3 regions of the Methylophaga nitratireducenticrescens genome follow, and region 2 is predicted to be linked to each of the others. Evidence: predicted binding sites of a transcription regulator. Region 2 holds the regulator's gene; each other region holds the start of a gene.
What was found. The regulator PhoB, encoded in region 2, activates phosphate uptake and scavenging genes when phosphate is short. The targets are predictions, from matches to a motif close to GNNTGTCATAAAACTGTCANAT.
Positions count from the first base shown of each region.

Region 1: the regulator PhoB is predicted to act here: its motif matches at 2,116-2,137, upstream of Q7A_RS05900 (histidine phosphatase family protein).
Region 3: the regulator PhoB is predicted to act here: its motif matches at 2,342-2,363, upstream of pstS (phosphate ABC transporter substrate-binding protein PstS).

Region 1 covers NC_017857.3:1,217,444-1,222,599, reverse strand. Annotated here, with positions in the region: gene Q7A_RS05905 (mechanosensitive ion channel domain-containing protein) at 1-1,234, opposite strand, end outside; gene Q7A_RS05900 (histidine phosphatase family protein) at 1,463-1,999, opposite strand; gene Q7A_RS05895 (hypothetical protein) at 2,158-2,856, shown strand; gene Q7A_RS05890 (hypothetical protein) at 2,981-3,472, shown strand; gene Q7A_RS05885 (MFS transporter) at 3,720-4,964, shown strand; gene Q7A_RS05880 (DUF5610 domain-containing protein) at 5,026-5,156, shown strand, end outside.
Region 2 covers NC_017857.3:119,938-125,093, reverse strand. Annotated here, with positions in the region: gene Q7A_RS00570 (inorganic phosphate transporter) at 1-664, shown strand, start outside; gene arsJ (organoarsenical effux MFS transporter ArsJ) at 723-1,946, shown strand; gene phoB (phosphate regulon transcriptional regulator PhoB) at 2,028-2,720, shown strand; gene phoR (phosphate regulon sensor histidine kinase PhoR) at 2,733-4,022, shown strand; gene Q7A_RS00550 (PstS family phosphate ABC transporter substrate-binding protein) at 4,164-5,120, shown strand.
Region 3 covers NC_017857.3:1,466,104-1,471,259, forward strand. Annotated here, with positions in the region: gene pstA (phosphate ABC transporter permease PstA) at 1-112, opposite strand, end outside; gene pstC (phosphate ABC transporter permease subunit PstC) at 109-1,086, opposite strand; gene pstS (phosphate ABC transporter substrate-binding protein PstS) at 1,218-2,276, opposite strand; gene Q7A_RS07095 (methanol/ethanol family PQQ-dependent dehydrogenase) at 2,589-4,361, opposite strand; tRNA gene Q7A_RS07100 (tRNA-Asn) at 4,685-4,760, opposite strand; gene Q7A_RS07105 (hypothetical protein) at 4,926-5,156, shown strand, end outside.

The DNA.
Region 1 (5,156 bases), 1.1 Mb from region 2:
ACCCGTTTACCCGTTGTTCCAGCATCGGAAAACGTGAACGCAAATCTTCTGAAACATGTACCGGACGACCAATGGTTTTCGCCAGGAACTTCGCCAGCAATCCACCAACCACCAGCGCGAGAATCGTCTGGAAAGTGGCCTTTAGCATCATTGGCAGGGCTTCCTCCGGACGCAGTAATAAAGCTACGGCTAACACTGCAAAATACACTATTCCCAGAATGTGCCAGCTTCGTGCCAGGATCCCCAAACTGACTCTTGAAAAGCTGAATGAGGATTGTTGTGCATGAAAGAGCAAACGCTGTTTAACCGATACACGGTTTTGCATGATCACAACAACTGCATAGATAAATGCACTTAACACCACCAGTACACTGACCAACTGGCCGGCTACCGGATTAATATTCAGATTGACCAATGGCACAATCAGCAACATGCCATAACCGATATAGTTGGTTAAACGTGCTAACCAGATATGCCAGTAAGTGGCACTTTCGGCAGATATTGGTAATAAACGCAGTGCATCATCACGTCCAGCAAATACCGTACGGAGAATCACCTTAAATATTTCAATCGCCAAAAACGCATTGAGGAATAGCGATTGACTGACATTCATTTCCCCATTGCTGCCAACGGCAAACAAGGCAACGGCATAACCAGCTACCCATGCTAAGGCTACTGTGAGTAAGTCTACTATGGCTGCCAGTAAAATCGTGCTGAATTTACGAATTTCCGGATAGTCACCCTCCGCTTCAGCCCAATCATTGGCACGACGAAAAACATGGCGCGCCAGACTTCGCAGCACATAAAACATTAATAACGTACTGGCAATCACCACCAGTAAAAAGAAGCTTTCATCCAGCATGTTCTGCCCGTCAAATGTGCCTGCTTCATCAGAACCTATTGCGGCTACAGCAGAAAAACCCACCCCGACTGTTGAGACAATCTGCTGCGCAACGGATTGAGTCGTATTGGCAATCTGTCTGGCAAACGTTGGTTCATCAACCACTTCTTCTGAAGTGGCTTCTTCATCCATTGCTTCAGCTGCCTGTGCCAATTCGCGTAATTCTGCGATAAGTTTTTCACGGGACTGTTCATTTTCGAGTGTGTCAGCAAGCGCTGAGTAATGTTTTTCGTTATTGGGAGGAGTTGCAGGTTCGGCCCAAGCCGCTTCGGTTATCAAACTGAATGTTAACAACAACGTCACCAGCAGAGCTGAAGTTAACTTCCATTTCATATCAAAAATCCACACGATACTGTGATCTCCTTTTGTTTGATTTTTTTGAATTTATTATTTGCCCAGAGGGCTTTAGATTGATGCGAAGGTAGCGATCAATGATTGATTCAAGCTGTCAATTTGATTGCTATCGACAGCTTAACAAATGTAGGGTCTGTTTATCTTTCATTCACAACAGAGGCCCTATGAAAGAGCCACGTCCCTGTGACCCTATCGAGGCGAAAGGGTTCATTGCAAAACCGATACAATTTTCAGTTGTCCCTGTTCATTCACTTCCACCACTACGCCCTCTCCCGATAACACAAACTTATCGAGAAGCCCGGAAATATTGACCTGATGCGTGATATAAACCTTGGTTTTAATGGTTTTCGCTTCACTGATATGCGCTTTCCAATCTTGCAGGAACTGTTGTTTTAGATGGCGATTTGATACGTGAAAAAATGAATTCAGCGCTTTCAGCTTTTGCGGTGGACCAAATCCCAGTAACTCTGCAGTTTCCAGACAACGACACCATTCACTGGAGAAAACCTCTGCCTCATTAATACCTGATTTGCGAAGTTTTTGGCCTATTTCAAGCGCTTGTTGATGTCCTTCAGAAGACAATACCCGCTGAGTCTGGCATTCTGCCAAATCAAACCCTTCGGGATCACCGACGCCAGGGGCTAGCGCATGGCGCAAAATAATCACTTGGTCTGCCATACTGGTCGTTGAATAAAACAGCGATAAAAACAGGCCGTATCGCAACAGTGTAAGCAAGTTATCCATGTAAACCTCTCGGTGTAATCTAAAGTAAATTAATTTAGTTACCATTAACAATGAACGTTAATTTACTGAATCACACTAATACGGATATTGATGCATCAAACAGAAAACAGTTCTGCACGTGACAAATGTTTGATAGAAATAGCGCAACTGGAGCATAAATGACACCTCAATCCATGCCTAAAAAATTGACACTACTGTTGCAGTTTATTCTGTTCGCCGGATTCTGCGGGTCAATTTGGGAACAACAATGGCTTAATGCGATAGTGACTTTCGGCATTATTATCATCAGCTTATTTCCTGTGTTACTGGCCAGAAAATTCAATGTTCATGTGCCAGCTGTATTTCAACTTCTGGCAATTGCCTTTGTCTTTGCATCGGTATTTCTGGGTGAAGTACATGGCTATTACACCAAGTTCTGGTGGTGGGATATTGCTTTGCACGCTGGCTCAGGTTTTCTGTTAGGTATTATTGGCTTCCTGCTGGTTTATCTGCTTAATGAAAATGAATTTATCCATTTACAGATGATGCCGGGGTTTATAGCATTTTTTGCTTTTATGTTTGCTTTGGGGATGGGGGCCTTGTGGGAGATATTTGAATTTTCCATGGATAAAATTTTTGGGATGAATATGCAAAAACCCATGTTCGGTGATTACTCAGGCTTAACTGACACCATGTATGACCTGATTGTGGATGCAATAGGCGCTTTGTTTATTTCAGTACTTGGCTACGGCTACTTGAAAAAAGCTCAAGCCAAATCGTTTCTTGAACGCTGGATCTGGTCATTTATCGTCAAAAATCCACGACTATTTATCAAAAAAAGAAAAACGGCACCGACTAAATCCAATCTCCCGGATTAATGACTGGAAAGCACCTTGTGATATCTTCCTTAACATATCAGGATTATCTCTGATGCGCTTTCATCCATAGCACTCTAGTATGCCGTTAGATTGCTGTTCATCAGCAAGTTTTTCTGGAGTGTATATGTACAATTGGCCCAAGGTTTTAACATCATTATTCTTATGCTTACTGTTGATGTTTTCGTTAATCGCTTGCGATCAAAACAATGATGACACCCCGCAAATGGAAGCTGCACCAATAATCGATGAAAACGAAATCCCCCTATGGCTTGATGGACAAGTGGAAATGTCGCCCCAGGAGTGGCTGGTAAAACGCAGTCGTGCAGAAATAAACGATGAAACAGCTGAAATTGAACGTACAGCAGAACTACTCATCACCGCTGCCAACCGGTTTGATGAAAGTCATCGGATGATTGCCAATCGTGCCGCCCAGCTGGAAGATATGCTGTTCGAACATAACATTAAAGAAACGGCGGTAAACCGGTTGGAATGGTTTACTAAACTTCCGACATTACAGACTCCACATAGCTTTTCGGCGCTTTGCCAGTACTATTACAACCTTCGCACTCAGGGTAAAACTGAAGACGAAATCATTCAAAACCTGTTAAGGCTTTAGGGTCTGTTTATTTTTCAGAGCCACCACTGCTGGAGGCTCATTTTTTCCAACAAGGCGGAAATGATGTGATGTAGATGTTCTGCATCAGTCATTTCTAACGCCGTTTGAAGAATAAAATCGTCCTAGCCCTGCGATTGCGGTTGAAAAGAGGACACTGATCTTTTGAGTAAACTCGCCTGATAAAGATCTCTGCTCTATAATTTCCAAGCATATACTTTTTCTCTGTCGGGAAAGAGCCATCCTGTTTATGCAATCATCGGAATTTATGACTTCTCCTCAAGCTAACAGTTATTTCAGTTTGATCCGCAGCCAGTTTGGTTTACTGGCTATTGGTTTTATTGCGCTTTTCACTGGCAATCTTGGACAAAGCTTTTTCATTGGTTTGTTTCAGTCTGATATCGCCAACTCATTAAACTTATCAGCAGGTGAGTTTGGGGCTGTTTATGCCGCACTGACCATGGCAAGCGGATTTCTGGTGTTATATTTCGGCCAAAAGCTGGATTGGATTGCCCCCCGGCGATATGCCTTGTTAGTGCTGACAGCATTATTGGCGGGCGTGATTTTACTGACCACTTCACCATGGCTGATTCCAGCCTTATTTGGTCTGGGCTTGGTACGGTTATGTGGTCAAGGGTTGATGACCCATTTTGGCAGTACCTTAGCAGGCCGCGAATTTACCATTAATCGTGGTCGGGCTCTGGGGGTAGTGAGTCTTGGCATGCCACTGGGTGAAATTATTCTGGCGCCAGTTATCGCATTATTTATTGGTTGGCTGAGCTGGCAGCAAATCTGGTGGGCGGTGGCCGTCGTCATTTTTCTCATTTGGTTGATGTTACTGCTTTTGGCTAAATGGCCTGAAGCTCCTGAAATCAAACGTGATAGCAGTGGTAACAAAATCAAAGGCCCCAATCCGATGCTGGAAAAACGTTTCTGGCTGATTATTCCATTAACCATGGCTTTGCCAGTCACTTTAACCGGCATTTTTATTTTTCAGTCTCAAATGACCATAGACTTAAATGCCACCACCACCGCATATGCATTAGGTTTAACGGCAATGGGCATTGCTCGTTTTCCGGGAGCATTACTTGGAGGCCGCTGGATAGATGAATTAGGAGTATCGCTTCTAGCTCGCTTGTACCTGGCACCTTTTGCATTAGCTATTATTTTGGCTGTATTAATGGGGGGCAATGCGGGTGTTTTGATTCTAATGATTGGTGCAGGTATTTCACTTGGCATGTCATCGCCGGTGGTAGATAGTTTATTAGTCGTACTTTGGGGTCGTGAACATTTAGGCCACGTGCGAAGTGTCAAATCAGCTTTTATGGTGTTTTCAACCGGTCTGGCACCCGCGGTATTAGGTTTCCTGATTGATGGTGGGGTCCAATTTGAAGCCATCCTAATGGGAATGCTGGTATTTATGGCTATAGGCTGGTGCCTGGCATTGGCACCAATTCGTGAAGCAGAGAAAGCTTTTAGCGACGCTGAAAATTAAAATTAAAGTCAGTATTCAATGGGCCGCTAACCTTAGCGTAGTTCTAATTAAGGACAAGAATATGGCTATTAATACTGCCCCGTTTGGGCAAACCGTAAGCTCGATGGCAAAGGATCCCGTCAATAAACAGGATGCCCCCTTTGGCCAACAAATTTCTGTCATGGCACAGGAAAAAAAGTTTTCTGTTGCTGA
Region 2 (5,156 bases):
TGATGTGGCAAATGCTATCGGTCCTCTGGCCGCAATAAATGACGCCATTATGTCAGGTGGTATCACCGATAAAGCCGGTATTCCGCTTTGGGTCATGGCCGTGGGTGCGTTAGGTATTGCCATTGGTTTGGGTCTGTATGGTCCAAGACTGATTCGTACCGTAGGCGGTGAAATTACCGAGCTGGATCAGATGCGCGCCTATTCAATCGCTATGGCTGCTGCTTTGACCGTCATCATTGCCAGCCAACTCGGCTTGCCGGTCAGTACAACGCATATTGCCATTGGTGGGGTATTCGGGGTGGGCTTCCTGCGTGAATGGCTGGATGAATCCAATAAAATCGAACGCCAGATTGATCGCGAAAAAGCCGAAATCAAAGATGATAAAAAGATGCTTAATGCGTTGCGCGGTGAACTGAAAAAACTGGAGAAAAAGCCCTCCAAAACCGTGGATGAATATCAACGTATAACGGAGCTTTATCGGTTGATTGAAGAGGAAGAGTCCTCGCTGAAAAAAGCCAAAAAAGTTCTCAAAAAAGAAAAGAAAAACCTGTTCGTCAAACGCGATATGGTGAAAAAGATTGTTACAGCGTGGGTGGTCACCGTTCCAGCAGCGGCAACTTTATCAGCCTGCATCTTCTTTATGATTAGAGGCATCATGCTGTAATCAAACCTTCATTAAACTGACATATTATTTTCAGCTTATTTGTCAGGACGATTTGAACATGCTGAATAAACTTAAAGCATTGCCGATTGCGATTCAGCAATATCTGGTGGTGACCTTCAGCTACTGGGCGTTTACCGTTTCCGACGGTGCGTTACGCATGTTGGTGGTATTGTTTTTCCATCAACTGGGCTACAGCCCGCTTGAAGTGGCAATGCTGTTTGTTCTGTATGAATTTTTCGGCATTGTGACAAACCTGGTCGGTGGCTGGCTGGCCGCCAGATTAGGGTTAAACGTCACTATGCATCTGGGCTTGTTATTACAGGTCATTGCATTGACTATGCTGCTGGTGGATCCGCAATGGCTCACCGTGGCTTATGTCATGGTGGCGCAGGCGCTCTCCGGTATTGCCAAAGATCTGAATAAAATGAGTGCCAAATCCAGCATCAAAATGCTGGTGGCGGATAACGCGCAATCTACCTTATTTAAATGGATATCCATCCTTACCGGCTCCAAAAACGCCCTGAAAGGGGTTGGTTTTTTTGTCGGTGCGGCCCTGCTTTCCTGGATCGGTTTTCGTGGCGCCATACTGGCGATGGCGGTTGTACTTCTGCTGGTGTTGATTTTCAGCATCATCATGTTGCAACGCGATCTGGGCAAAGCCAAAAATAAACCAAAATTCAGTGATATCTGGTCAAAAAGTGCGCCGGTAAATCATTTATCGCTGGCACGTTTCTTTCTGTTTGGTTCACGAGATATCTGGTTTGTGGTGGCCTTACCGGTGTTTTTGCATGCTCAGTTACAGTGGCCACCCATTTATGTCGGTGGCCTACTGGCGGCTTGGGTAATTGCTTACGGTATTGTGCAGGCGCTTGCCCCTAAACTGACTGGCTTTTCCAGACAAAACGCCCCTGATGGCTATCATGTCTGGCTATGGTCCTTCCCCCTCTTTGTGTTGCCGTTATTGATTGCCGCCGCGGTGTATTTTGAATGGGCTGTCATACCTGCTTTAACCGTCGGCTTGTTAATTTATGGTGCTATCTTTGCGATCAATTCTGCCATTCATTCCTATCTGATCGTGTCATATGCTGATGCGGCCGGGGTGTCATTGGATGTCGGTTTTTATTACATGGCCAATGCCGCTGGAAGATTGTTTGGTACATTATTATCTGGCTGGGTTTATCAGGTTGCCGGGTTAGCAGCTTGTCTGGTCATTTCTGCCTTAATGATTCTGGTCGCCAGTTTTATTTCAAAAATGTTACCGCGTAAAGCCCAGACTGTATAAAGCTTTCAGCGTTGTTATCAAATTGTCATATTTAGCCGTTAAGCTTTACTCTTAGTAAAATAGTTCAGGAAAAAATCGGATATGAGCATATCGGTATTACTGGTTGAAGATGACGCCGCCATTCGTGACATGATTAATTTCAGTCTGCGTCAGGCAGGATTTACCTGCGAAGCGGTCAAGGATGGCGAAACCGGTCTGGATTGGTTGAAAAATCAACAACCAGACATGATTTTGCTGGACTGGATGTTACCCGGAATTGATGGCATCGAGTTTATCCGCCGTCTGCGTGCCAATGAGTTTTTAGCCTCCATTCCCGTAATCATGCTCACCGCCAAAGGCGAAAGTGAAGATATGGTTAAAGGGCTGAGTGTCGGCGCTGATGACTATATTAATAAACCGTTTTCCCCACCTGAATTAATAGCGCGAATTAAAGCGGTTTTACGTCGTTGTCGTCCGATGGAAGATGATGATGCCCAGAAACTGCAGATGGGTGAATTGGTCATGGACACCAAAAGCCACCGGGTCTCGGTGAATGGTGAACGCATTGAATTGGGACCGACCGAATTCCGCTTACTACACTTCTTTATGAAAAACCCCGAACGTGCCTATAACCGTTCCCAGCTGCTGGATTTTGTCTGGGGTGACACTGTCTATATAGAGGAGCGCACAGTGGATGTGCATATTCGTCGTCTGCGTAAGGCGCTGGAACACAGCGGTCATGACAACCTGGTACAAACCGTTCGCGGTGTCGGCTACCGCTTTTCTGCTGAATAGCAGGATTTTCTGATGCAATGGGATTATTGGCGTTTACTGACGGTACTCAGTCTGGCCGGTTTTGTTGGATTGGTTGTCGGCCATATGATGGCTTTCCTGTTTGTCGCTGCGCTTATTTACATTTTTTGGATGCAGAGCAAATGGAACCAGTTGCAAGCCTGGCTGGATAAGCCGAAGAAAAATAGCTCTCCGCAAGCCGAGGGGGTTATTGATGATGTGTGCCGGCAGATCGAACAGATGCGCGCACAAAACAGCAGCCGTAAAAAAAAGCTCACCGGTTATTTAAAACGTTTCCAATCGGCAACGGCTGCTTTGCCCGATGCGGTGGTCGTCATGGGCGAATTTGGGCAGGTCAGCTGGGCCAATACCTCAGCTATGACCTTGTTAGGAATCAATTGGCCTCATGACAACGGCGTCAGGGTCAACAATCTGGTTCGTGACCCGGCATTCCAGAAACTTCTTGAGCTGGAGAATAATGCCGAGGATGTCATCATCGCCGCTTCACCGATGAATGATCGTATCCAGCTTGAATTCAAAGTGGTGCGGTACGCCAGTAAAGATCGGTTATTGATCGCCAGAGATATTACCCAGACCCAGAAGTTGCAGCGTATGCGGCGGGATTTCGTAGCCAATGTGTCGCATGAATTGCGTACACCGTTGACGGTTTTGCGGGGGTATCTGGAAACCTTGACCACGGAAAGTGATCAGGAACTCTGGCAACAGGCTTTACCGATCATGCAGCAACAAAGCCAGCGAATGCATCTGATGATCAAGGATCTGCTGGCATTATCCCAACTTGAAACCGGTGAAAAGCCGTTGCAACACCGTCCAACGGATATCTGTAAATTGCTGCATAGTGTGGTGGAAGATGCCAAACGACTGGAACATTTTCATCAACATCAGATCAGCCTGCACTGCCTGAGCGAAAAATGGCTGATGGCAGATGCTGATGAACTACGCAGTGCAATCTCCAACCTGGTCTTTAATGCCGTCAAATATACTCCGGCAGAAACCTTGATCGATGTCAGATGGCATATTGAGGGCATTTTTGCCGTCATTGAGGTGAAAGATACCGGTGAAGGTATCGCCCAACATCATCTGGATCGCCTGACAGAACGTTTTTATCGTGTTGATAGTGGTCGTGCCAGGGAAACCGGTGGAACAGGACTGGGGCTGGCTATTGTCAAGCATGTGTTGCAACGACACAAAGCAGAATTGGTGATTCAAAGTGCTATCGGTGAAGGATCAAGTTTTAAATGCTGTTTTCCCGTCAAAAGCGTGATGGATAAAATCGACATTTAGCCTTGCTGAATACGGTTTGCGGCCATGTCACAGTATTGTCATATTACTTTCATATCCTTGTCACAGTTAATCGCGATACTGCTCGGGTGCTCAACGCGGTAAGCGTTGGAACTTATTTTTAACCCAAGGAGTTAATGACTCATGTTCAAGAAAAATTTTGCTATATATGGTGCCGCTTTGGCAATGACCTTTTCCTCTGCCACGTTTGCAGACGTTGATCCAAACCTGTCAGTTTATGAAAAAACCAGCGGTGTATCAGGCAGCTTATCTAGCGTCGGTTCAGACACTCTGGCGAACTTGATGACCTTGTGGGCTGAAGAGTTCAAACGCGAATATCCTAATGTCAGCATCCAGATTCAAGCAGCGGGTTCTTCAACTGCGCCGCCTGCATTAACTGAAGGTACATCGAATGTTGGTCCGATGAGCCGTGAAATGAAAGACAGCGAAATCAAAGAATTTGAAAACAAATACGGTTACAAACCAACCGCTATTCCAGTTGCAATTGATGCTCTGGCGGTTTATGTCCACAAAGATAACCCAATCAAAGGTATGACCATTCCTCAAGTAGATGCTGCTTTCTCTGCAACTCGTAAGTGTGGCTATTCAGAAGATATCACTGACTGGTCACAATTAGGTGTTGAAGGTCTGGGGTCAATCCAGTTATACGGTCGTAACTCAGTATCGGGTACTTATGGTTACTTTAAAGATAATGCTTTGTGTAAAGGTGACTATAAAAACAGTGTAAATGAGCAACCAGGTTCAGCTTCAGTTGTTCAGGGTGTGACTAAATCAACCAACGGTCTGGGTTATTCTGGTATCGGTTACAAAACATCTGGCGTTAAACTGGTTCCTTTAGCGAAAGAAGCCGGTCAACCATTTATTGAAGCCAATGGTGAAAATGCTGCTGATGGTTCATATCCAATGTCACGCTTTTTGTGGGTTTATGTGAACAAAGCACCTAATAAACCAATGTCTCCAATTGACCGTGAATTCATGAAAATGATTCTGTCTAAAGTGGGTCAGGAAGTTGTTGTTAAAGATGGTTATGTACCACTGCCAGCTAAAACTGCAGCAAAATATATGGAAATGCTGAAGTAATATTGCGAATTAAAATCACCCCGCACATTGCAAGAT
Region 3 (5,156 bases), 1.3 Mb from region 2:
AAACCAATCCTGTCAGGAAGAAATCTTTCAAGGCTCTCAGTTCGAGCACATTTTTCTCAAGACTCGGTAAATTGATCCTGGGTGGCAGAATCTGTTCGTTAATCTGACTCATTTTTTACCCTCAAATTTACGCATGGTGTATTGCTGAACGGCCAGACCGGCAACATTGACCACAAAGGTGATAAGCAGCAGGACCAGAGACGCATACATTAGTGCCTGAATTTCAATTTGGCCTGCTTCAGGGAAGGTTGAAGCCAGCAGTGATGCCAATGTATTGGCAGGGGCAAACAGTGAGACACTGATGTCATTCACGTTACCGATTAACATGGCCAGTGCCATGGTTTCGCCCAACGCGCGACCAAATCCCAATACCAAACCTGCCAGAATCCCAGAGGAGGCTGTTGGTAGCATGACTTTAAGAATCACTTCCCATTTTGTCGCCCCCATACCATAGGCTGCTTCTTTTACTTTGTAAGGAATACGACGGAAGGCATCGGCTGAAATGGCTGCTACAGTCGGAAGAATCATAATGGCGAGCACCAACGCCGCGGGAGCCAAGCCTGGACCACTTAAATCGGTACTGAACAAGGGAAACCAGCCAAACGTTTCATGCAGCCAATGGGCAGCCGGCCTGATTAACGGGATAAGCACATAAATACCCCATAAACCATAAACTACTGAAGGAATAGCCGCTAAAAGCTCAATGATGGTTCTGAACATCACTTCGACTTTGGCATGCATGAAGCCCTGAGTCAGGAAGATGGCAATAGCTACTCCTAATCCACCACCAATCAGCAATGCGAGTAATGAACTGTACAGCGTTCCCCAAATCTCAGGTAACACGCCAAACTCATTCTGGTTGGTATCCCAGGTAGTACCGGTGATAAAACCTAAACCATGATCCTTAATTGCAGGTAATGCCTGAGAACCGAGTTCAAAAACGATATAAGCGACTAAAAGAATGATTGATAAAGCACAGAAGTAAGCAAAAGATCTGAAGATGGAATCTTTCATGTAATCAGTTGGAGAAGGCGGCGCGGACAGTGTATTGCCACTCGCGGAATCTTTAAAAGGATCGTGAACCATTTGTGTTCCTATCAATCGTGAATATTTATAGTAAATATTGCTAACATCTTATTTTCAGGCGCTTGAACAGATAAATGCTGCAAGTGTTTAAAACACTTGCAGCATTACATTTATCAGACAACCAAGCGTGATTACTGAATCATGCTGGCCGCGTTGCGAACTTTCTCAACAACATTTTCTGGCAGCGGGATATAACCCATTGCTTCAGAAGATTCCTGACCAGTAGTGATCATGTATTCAATAAGGTCTTTTAATGCTTTGGCTTTCTCTTCACCTTGATTTTTGTAAACAAGTAACCAGGTGAACGTTGCGATAGGGTAAGCATCATCGCCCGATGGATCAGTTGCCCATGCACGTAAATCCGGTACATCACTATTTGGCAGATTACCTTCCGGGAAAGTGGTCGTTGCTAAGGCTGAAGCACCGGTTTCGCCACCGGCTTCAATAAAGTTACCTTTTTGATTTTCCAGCAGGGCAGTAGGCATTTTGGTCAATTTGGCAAAACCATATTCAACATAACCAATTGCGCCAGGCGTTTGTTTGATAGTCGCTGTTACACCATCGTTTTTAGGTGCTTTGACGATGGTGCCAGCACTTGGCCAGTTGGGTGCTTTTGCACCACCAACTTGTTCTTTGAAATTATCGCTGATTGCTGCCAGATGATTAGTGAATACATAGCTGGTACCACTTGAATCAGAACGAACAACAACAGTTATGTTTTGGTCAGGAAGTTTTACATCAGGATTAGCTGCCTGGATTTTCGGGTCGTTCCAGTTAGTAATGTTGCCCAGGAAGATTTCCGGATAAACATCACGTGGAAGTTTTAATTCTGTAACACCATCAAGGTTGTATGAAATGACCACTTCACCCGCCGTTACAGGTAACAGGATAGTGCCTTTTTTGACCTGGGCAATTTCACTGTCTTTCATCGCAGCATCACTGCCCGCAAAATCTACTGTTTCGTTAATGAAATCCTGAATACCTGCGCCACTACCTTTTGATTGGTAGTCAACACGAACACCATCAGTTTGCTTGCTGTAGTCCTTAAACCACTTGTTATAAAGTGGTGCTGGAAAACTTGCACCAGAACCATTCAATTTGAGATCAGCATATGCCGCTGTTGAACTCATGGCACCAATAAGCGCGCCAATGACAAAAACTGACTTTGCGCTCTTCGCAAATAGTTTCATAAAAACTCCTGACTAATGAAAAAAGTAAAACACTCGATTTACAATTTGCTCAGTCTAGAGGCCGTTTGTTAAATATTTATGACAGAGGTTTAAAGTTGAGTATTGTGGTTTTTTTATAGTGGAAGTTTTAGTTTAATATCGCTGGCGAAAAGCCTAACGAGTAATAATTTGATAATCGGGTTATAAATCACTGAGATCTCAAAGAAAAGCGGTCTAGCCATCAAGTGGACAGTTACGATATTAGCTTTGAATAAAAAACCCGGCACTAATTAATCGTGCCGGGCCAAATTAAGAAGCTGATGGTACCTTTCGTTACAAACTAAACACGCTTAACACGCCTCCCAAGGAAGTCCAGTTGGACAGTGATTTGTAGGCTCCCACAGCGCCAAGACCATCGGTATCATTTTCCAGATTATTGGTCATACCGATACCGGCCCAGCCACCAATGCCTGACAAGATTGAGATGTATTGTTTACCATCATGTTTGTAGGAATTAACGTTGCCGATAATGCCCGATGGGGTTTTAAAGCGCCAAAGTTCACGTCCGGTTTTGGCATCCAGGGCTTTCAGATAGCCCTCCAGCGTGCCATAGAACACCACGTCACCAGCGGTAACCATTGCGCCGGACCAAACTGAGAACCGTTCAGGATTTGTCCAGATGATTTTGCCTTCACGAGCATCCCAGGCAATAAAGTTACCCATATTGTCTTTGGTGGCTGCAAACATATTTACTTCAGCACCGACATACGGTTGGCCTGCCAGATATTCAACTTCGAAGGGTTCCAGATCCATACAGATATGGTTGGTCGGTACATAGAACAACCCCGTTCTTGGCGAATATGCCGCAGGTTGTTGATCTTTGGCACCATGAGCTGCAGGACAGATACCGGTTGTCTGAGTATCTTCACCATTGGCTTCTGGTGAGTAGGTAGCAACGCGATCCGGTAGTCCCGTTTTTATGTTGATGCTTTTAGCCCAGTTAACACTGGGGTCAAATTTTTCAGCCACCAATAATTCCCCGGTTCCGCGATCCATGGTGTAGCCAAAGCCGTTACGGTCAAAATGCACTAGCATCTTACGCATTTTGCCTTTCACTTTCTGGTCGACCAGAATGTTTTCGTTGACGCCGTCATAATCCCATTCATCGTGCGGGGTCATCTGATAAATCCATTTGGCCACACCGCTATCCAGATCTCGAGCAAACAAGGCCATGGTCCATTTGTTATCACCGGGACGTTGTAGTGGGTTCCAAGTTGATGGATTACCGGTTCCATAGTAATAAAGATTCATTTCCGGATCATAAGAGAACCAGCCCCAAGTGGTGCCGCCACCGATTTTCCATTGCTCACCTTGCCAGGACTTCAATGAGGAATCTTTGCCAACGGGGCGCAGCATGGAGGTGGTGTTTTGCGGATCGATTATCATTTCGTCATCAGGTCCGGTGCTGTAGGCTTTGTAGAGTGTTTTGCCATCCATATCATAGGCCTGAACGTAGCCACGGACGCCGAATTCGCCACCTGAAATACCGACAATTATTTTGTCTTTGAAGACATTGGCATTAGCGGTATTGGTCGCACCAACGGTTGGATCGTCACGTTTATCTGACCAAAGTAATTTACCAGTATTGATATCCAAAGCAGCCAATGTGGTGTCTGCCTGATTGAGGAAAATTTTACCATCGCCATAAGCCAAACCACGATTTACCACATCACAACACATAACAGGAACCGTTTCGTCGTAATTTTGTTTTGGTTCGTACTTCCACTTGATGGCACCGTCATTATTCAAATCCAGCGCGTAGACGATGTTTGGATAAGGTGTATGAACATACATCACATCATCAATGATCAGCGAGTTACCCTCGTGACCACGTAACACACCGGTAGAAAATGACCAGGCCATATTCAGATCCTGAACGTTATCCCGGTTGATTTCATCTAATTGACTGTAACGGGTATTCGCATAGTTACCTGCTGACATCACCCATGTCTCTGGATTCTCCTGCATGCCGAGTAACTCATCTGCAACAGTGAGACCTGGAAGCGCCAATGACATCATTGCGATAGATAATTTAGTTTTATTCATATTGTTTCCTCTATGTTAGCCGCCTCAAAAGCCGTTAATTAACCGTCATGTGAAATTAGCTTTTGAACGGAGTGAGGATGTTAGCAACGAGGTAATAGGAATAATTGCCCGTGTGTCCGAATCTTTTTTAACGTTCTGGAACCACAGTCAAGTCAGTGAGGAAAAGGGTAGAGAGGGAAATTCAGTAAACAACTTAATAAATAAGGTTGATTCTACAAAGGGGCAGCAATTTGAGAGGATCAGGGTTTAAGCAGATTGATTAACAAATTTCAGACATAAAAAAACCTCAGAAGAGAAACTTGCTGAGGTTTTTTAATAATCATTGGCTCCCCGAGCTGGACTCGAACCAGCGACCCAATGATTAACAGTCATTTGCTCTACCAACTGAGCTATCGGGGAACAGAAAGATGGCTATGATAGTGATTTGAGCCCGGAGGGTCAAGGATTAGTACTAATTTTTTTAAGTGTCTAGGCATGACTTTATATATGTTATTGATTGTAATATTTTTTCAACTGTATCGTGTTGACTGCCTTAAAACACTTTTTAGACAGAAGGAGGATTCAGTGGAATATATTGCTCCCATTAGCTCTGCGGTTATGGCTCTTATCTGGGTGATTTATTTACAACTATTATTTGTTCAATATCGTCGCAGTAATCGACCTTATCTGATTTTTCACCACGCTCAGAATGAAAATCCCGATGCATTGTGCCTATTGGTCAATATGGGCGAGAGAGCAATTCATATTCAATGTGTCCAGGCCGTTGTAACGATGCAATCTGGAGAAATATATGAA